DNA from 2 places in the Streptomyces sp. NPDC058637 genome. Region 2 is predicted to be linked to the other one. Evidence: predicted binding sites of a transcription regulator. Region 2 holds the regulator's gene; the other holds the start of a gene.
The links. Region 2 encodes HrcA, which represses chaperone genes, less so after heat shock. Its sites were predicted from a motif close to TTNGCACTCNGNNNNNCNGAGTGCNAA; they were not measured.
Positions count from the first base shown of each region.

Region 1: a site for HrcA is predicted at 1,672-1,698, ahead of groES (co-chaperone GroES). Genes of this name have one in related genera too.

Region 1 covers NZ_JBHXRD010000005.1:158,942-162,270, forward strand. Annotated here, with positions in the region: gene ACFWVP_RS06980 (methyltransferase domain-containing protein) at 1-547, opposite strand, end outside; gene ACFWVP_RS06985 (polysaccharide deacetylase family protein) at 638-1,585, shown strand; gene groES (co-chaperone GroES) at 1,853-2,161, shown strand; gene groL (chaperonin GroEL) at 2,260-3,329, shown strand, end outside.
Region 2 covers NZ_JBHXRD010000001.1:335,969-339,297, reverse strand. Annotated here, with positions in the region: gene ACFWVP_RS01620 (MBL fold metallo-hydrolase) at 1-554, opposite strand, end outside; gene hrcA (heat-inducible transcriptional repressor HrcA) at 720-1,736, shown strand; gene dnaJ (molecular chaperone DnaJ) at 1,737-2,873, shown strand; gene ACFWVP_RS01605 (nitronate monooxygenase) at 3,007-3,329, shown strand, end outside.

The DNA of each region.
Region 1 (3,329 bases), on a different contig from region 2:
GATCGACGAAGACCGCGTCGTACCCGGACGTGTCGATCTCCGTGACGTCCGCGCGGCGCACCTCGACGAGGTCCTTGAGGCCCAGGGCCGCGGCGTTGGCGCGGGCGACCTCGGCGGTCAGCGGGTCGCGGTCCACGGCCAGCACCGAGATGCCCGCCCTGGCCAGCGCGATCGCGTCGCCACCGATCCCGCAGCACAGGTCGGCCACGCTCCGTACGCCGAGTCCGGCGAACCGCTCGGCGCGGTAGGCGGCGACCGAGGTCCGGGTCGCCTGCTCCACGCCGTTCGGGGTGAAGAACATGCGGTACGCGTCCGCCGCCCCGAACTTCGCCACCGCGCGCTGCCGCAGCCGCGCCTGGCCGAGCGCCGCCGACACCAGTCCGGCCGAGTGCGTGCGCCGCAGCCGCGTCGCCGTGGCCAGCTCCTGGGCGGGGTCATGGTCGCGCAGCTCCGCCAGCAGCGCCGCGCCCTCGGGGGTACGCAGGGCGGCGAATGCGGCGAGCGGGTCGGAAGGGTCTGCTGGGTCCGCAGGGAGGTGGGCGTTCACCGGTCCATTGTGAGCCAGCCGGGGGACGTGCCGGGCCCGCCGGAGGTGTCGGGGCGGAGGGCCGCCGACCGGCTGGCAGGATGCGGCGCCATGCAGCCAGTACGACAAAACGAAAAATCCGCCATGAAGCGGCACAAGCCGGTCCGCTCGGTTCTGGCGGCCCTGCTGGTCGCCGCCCTCGCCTCCGCATGCGCCGAAGGGGCGGACGGCGGTGGGGCGGGCCAGGGGCAGCGGGACCGGCCGGCCGTCGGCCGTCCCGGGGCGGCAGCCGCCGACGCGGCCAGGGCGGCGGAGGCCCGCGCCGAGCGGCTGAAACGGCAGCAGGCCGCGCGGGTGGCCGCGGCGAAGAAGTGGGGGCTGGCGAAGGTCCCGCTGACGGCCCCGCCGCCGCCCGCGCGGAAGCCGCGCATCACCACCCGCGAGGGGTTCGAGGTCGAGGGCGGGGACGCGCTGCCCCCGGTCTTCACCACCGTCCCGACCGAGGAACGGATCGTCTTCCTGACGATGGACGACGGCGCGGAGAAGGACCCCGAACTGCTGAGGATGATGACTGAGCTGGACATCCCGTACAGCGCCTTCCTCAGCGACTACGTGGTCAGCGACGACTACGGCTACTTCAAGGACATGCAGGCGCGCGGCGTCACCCTCAGCAACCACACCCTCAACCACCGCTATCTGCCCGGGCTCTCCGAGGCCGACCAGCGGCGGGAGATCTGCGGCGAGCAGGACAAGATCGAGAAGTACTTCGGGAAGCGGCCCACGCTCTTCAGGCCGCCGTTCGGCAACTACAACGGCGACACCCTGCGCATCGCCAAGTCCTGCGGCATCGAGGCCGTACCGCTGTGGGCGGCCGAGGCGTTCCCCGACCACATGGAGTGGCGCGAGTGGGACCGGGACCTGCACCCTGGCGACATCATCCTCACCCACTTCCGCGGACCCGGGGAATGGAAGGGATCCATGACCGACATGGTCCGCCGCGTCATGAAGACGATCACGGACAAGGGGTACGCCGTGGCCAAGCTGGAGGACTACGTCTGAGAGCCGGCCGCGCCCGGAACACCGCGGCCCTCTCCCGCGCTGTCCGGGCGTACGCCGGTCCCGGGGCGCCACGCGGGGGTGGTGAATTGGCACTCGGCTTGACCGAGTGCTAATCGCGGCCATAGTCTCAGTGCTGGCACTCCCCACTGGAGAGTGCCAGCACCACTGTGCGACACGGCAGGTCCGGCACCCGCGACGACGGATCGACCTGGTCGCCACCCACAGACTGTTAAACCCCGTGAGATCTCCGAAGGGGGAGACCGGATCGTGTCGACCACCAGCTCCAAGGTTGCGATCAAGCCGCTCGAGGACCGCATTGTGGTCCAGCCGCTCGACGCCGAGCAGACCACGGCTTCCGGCCTGGTTATTCCGGACACCGCCAAGGAGAAGCCCCAGGAGGGCGTCGTCCTGGCCGTGGGCCCGGGCCGCTTCGAGAACGGCGAGCGCCTTCCGCTCGACGTCAAGACCGGCGATGTCGTTCTGTACAGCAAGTACGGCGGCACCGAGGTGAAGTACAACGGCGAGGAGTACCTCGTCCTCTCGGCGCGCGACGTTCTCGCGATCGTCGAGAAGTAGTTCACCCACGTTTGCTTCTGTTCTGCGCCCCTGGCCCCCTGCGAAATAACTAGCCGGGCGGCGAGGGGCGCAGTTCGTTTGAGAGGACAGATCAGCCCATGGCGAAGATCCTGAAGTTCGACGAGGACGCCCGTCGCGCCCTTGAGCGCGGCGTCAACAAGCTTGCCGACACGGTGAAGGTGACGATCGGTCCGAAGGGCCGCAACGTCGTCATCGACAAGAAGTTCGGCGCCCCCACCATCACCAACGACGGTGTCACCATCGCGCGCGAGGTCGAGCTCGACGACCCGTTCGAGAACCTCGGTGCGCAGCTGGTGAAGGAGGTGGCGACCAAGACCAACGACGTAGCGGGTGACGGCACCACCACCGCCACCGTGCTCGCCCAGGCACTCGTCCGCGAGGGTCTGCGCAACGTCGCCGCGGGCGCGTCCCCGGCCGCCCTGAAGAAGGGCATCGACGCCGCCGTGAAGGCCGTGTCCGAGGAGCTCCTCGCGACCGCCCGCCCGATCGACGACAAGTCCGACATCGCCGCCGTGGCCGCGCTCTCCGCGCAGGACAGCCAGGTCGGCGAGCTCATCGCGGACGCGATGGACAAGGTCGGCAAGGACGGTGTCATCACCGTCGAGGAGTCCAACACCTTCGGTCTGGACCTCGAGTTCACCGAGGGCATGGCCTTCGACAAGGGCTACCTCTCCCCGTACATGGTGACCGACCAGGAGCGTATGGAGGCCGTCCTCGACGACCCGTACATCCTGATCCACCAGGGCAAGATCGGCTCCATCCAGGAGCTGCTCCCGCTGCTGGAGAAGGTCATCCAGGCCGGCGCCTCCAAGCCGCTCCTGATCATCGCCGAGGACGTCGAGGGCGAGGCGCTCTCCACCCTCGTCGTCAACAAGATCCGTGGCACCTTCAACGCCGTCGCGGTGAAGGCCCCGGGCTTCGGTGACCGCCGCAAGGCCATGCTCGGTGACATCGCCACCCTCACCGGTGCGACCGTCATCGCCGAAGAGGTCGGCCTCAAGCTCGACGGCGCCGGTCTCGACGTGCTGGGCACCGCCCGCCGCGTCACCGTCTCCAAGGACGACACGACCATCGTCGACGGCGGCGGCGACTCCGCCGACGTCAAGGGCCGCGTCAACCAGATCAAGGCCGAGATCGAGTCCACGGA
Region 2 (3,329 bases):
TCGCCGGACTCCTCGACCAGATCACCGCAGAGCACCACGACGGGGGAGCCCGGCACCAGCACCGCGAGGTCGTGGCCGGTGTGCCCGGGACCCACGTTGGCCAGCAGCACCTGGAGGCCACCGCCCAGGTCGAGCGTCCACTCCCCGCTCACCTGGTGGTGCGGCGCCACGAGCACGTCCGTCGCCGCCGTGGCGTCCTCCTCGCTCATCCCGTGCCGCATCGCGTCCGCGCGCAGCCCCGCCGCCCCGTGCCGCCCCAGCAGACCGGCCGTGCCGACCGCCCCGTAGACCTCCGCCCCGGCGAACGCGGCGGTGCCCAGCACATGGTCGAAATGGGGGTGGCTCAGTGCGATATGCGTCACCCTGCGGCCGAACAGGGCCTCCGCCTGCGTCCTCAGCGCGGCCCCCTCGCGGAGCGTCGAACCGGTGTCGTAGAGCAGCACGCCGTCCGCCCCGGCCACCAGCGCGGCGGTCGCGTCCCAGACGGGAAGGCGTCGGCGTCCCGTACCGTTGCCCAACCGCTCCCAGCCGAGGTCTTCCCAAGAGACGTCCATACGGTGACGCTATCGGCAACGACCTGCGCGGTCCCGCGACGGCATGGCCGGTCGCCCTTGCCCCCGCCCCACCCCGCCCCCGTACACTGACCGGGGGGATTGCTGGCACTCGAACACACAGAGTGCCAGGCAGACACCGGAGAACCACAGCTGGAGGTGTGCGCGATGCTCAGCGAACGCAGACTCGAAGTGCTGCGCGCCATCGTCCAGGACTATGTCGGCACCGAGGAGCCCGTCGGCTCCAAGGCGCTCACGGAGCGGCACAGGCTCGGGGTCTCCCCGGCCACCGTCCGCAACGACATGGCGGTGCTGGAGGACGAGGGCTTCATCGCCCAGCCGCACACCAGTGCGGGGCGTATCCCGACGGACAAGGGATACCGGCTCTTCGTCGACAAGCTCGCGGGCGTCAAGCCCCTGTCGTCGCCGGAGCGCCGGGCCATCCAGAATTTCCTCGACGGCGCGGTCGACCTCGACGACGTCGTGGGCCGCACGGTCCGGCTGCTCGCGCAGCTGACCCGGCAGGTCGCCGTCGTGCAGTACCCCTCGCTGACCCGTTCCACGGTGCGGCACGTGGAACTGCTCTCGCTCGCTCCGGCCCGTCTGATGCTCGTACTGATCACGGATACGGGCCGGGTCGAACAGCGTATGATCGACTGCCCCGCCCCGTTCGGCGAGACCTCTCTCGCCGATCTGCGGGCCCGGCTCAACAGCCGGGTCGTCGGACGCCGCTTCGCGGACGTTCCGCAACTGGTGCAGGACCTGCCGGAATCCTTCGAGAACGAGGACCGGGGAACCGTCTCGACGGTGCTCTCCGTCCTTCTCGAAACTCTGGTCGAAGAGACGGAGGAGCGGCTGATGATCGGCGGCACCTCCAACCTCACCCGCTTCGGGCACGACTTCCCTGTGATGATCCGACCGGTGCTGGAAGCACTGGAGGAACAGGTCGTCCTGCTGAAGCTGCTCGGTGAGGCCACGGACTCAGGCATGACCGTACGGATCGGGCACGAGAACGCCCACGAGGGCCTCAACTCCACGTCCGTCGTCGCGGTCGGCTACGGTTCGGGCGACGAGGCAGTCGCCAAACTCGGCGTGGTCGGACCGACCCGCATGGACTACCCCGGAACGATGGGAGCGGTACGCGCAGTGGCACGTTACGTCGGACAGATCCTGGCGGAGTCGTAAGTGGCCACGGACTACTACGCCGTACTCGGCGTGCGCCGCGACGCATCTCAGGACGAGATCAAGAAGGCATTCCGCAGGCTCGCACGCGAGCTGCACCCGGATGTCAACCCGGACCCGAAGACCCAGGAGCGGTTCAAGGAGATCAACGCCGCCTACGAGGTGCTGTCGGACCCGCAGAAGAAGCAGGTCTACGACCTCGGCGGCGACCCGCTGTCCGCCTCCGGCGGTGGCGGCGCGGGCGGTTTCGGAGCCGGCGGCTTCGGCAACTTCAGCGACATCATGGACGCGTTCTTCGGCAACGCCGCCCAACGCGGGCCCCGTTCGCGGACCCGGCGCGGCCAGGACGCCATGATCCGGCTGGAGATCGACCTCAACGAGGCGGCCTTCGGCACGACCAAGGACATCCAGGTCGACACGGCGGTCGTCTGTACGACCTGCAGTGGCGAGGGCGCCGCACCCGGCACCTCCGCGCAGACCTGTGACATGTGCCGCGGCCGCGGCGAGGTCTCCCAGGTCACCCGGTCCTTCCTCGGACAGGTCATGACCTCGCGGCCCTGCCCGCAGTGCCAGGGCTTCGGCACCGTCGTGCCGACCCCCTGCCCCGAGTGCGCCGGCGACGGCCGCATCCGCTCGCGGCGCACCCTCACCGTGAAGATCCCCGCAGGTGTCGACAACGGCACCCGCATCCAGCTCGCGGGCGAGGGAGAGGTCGGCCCCGGCGGCGGCCCGGCCGGCGATCTGTACGTCGAGATCCACGAGTTGGCGCACGCGGTGTTCCAACGGCGGGGCGACGACCTGCACTGCACCGTCACGATCCCGATGACGGCCGGCGCGCTCGGCACCCAGGTGCCGCTGGAGACACTGGACGGGCTGGAGGAGATCGACATCAGGCCCGGCACCCAGTCCGGCCAGTCGGTCCCGCTGCACGGGCGCGGCATCACGCATCTGCGCGGCGGTGGGCGCGGTGACCTGATCGTCCACGTCGAGGTCATGACCCCGACGAAGATGGATCCCGAGCAGGAGCGCCTCCTGCGGGAGCTGTCCAAGCTGCGCGGCGAGGAGCGGCCCACCGGCCAGTTCCAGCCGGGCCAGCAGGGCCTGTTCTCCCGGCTGAAGGACGCCTTCAACGGCCGCTGAACCCCGCACGACGTCCACACCGCACCGCCCGCCGGTTCCGTACCGGCGGGCGGTGCGGTGGTGCGGCGACCCGCCCCTCGACGGCCGGATCGGCTGATTCGGCGCCCCGCACGGGACGTGGCACGATGCCGTCATGTCCTTGGCGCTGACCGATCTCTGCCGGTATCCGATCGTGCAGGCCCCGATGGCGGGCGGTGTCTCCTCCCCGCAGCTGGTCGGGGCCGTCGCCGACGCCGGAGGGCTCGGCTTCCTGGCCGCCGGCTACAAGACGGCGGACGGGATGTACCACGAGATCAAGCAGCTGCGCCGCCTGACCGGCCGGCCCTTCGGCGTCAACCTCTTCATGCCGCAGCCGCTGCTCGCCGACCCGAGCGCGGTGGAGGTCTACCGCCATCAGCTCGCCGGTGAGACGTCCTGGTACGAGACCCCGCTCGGCGACCCCGACTCCAGCGGCGA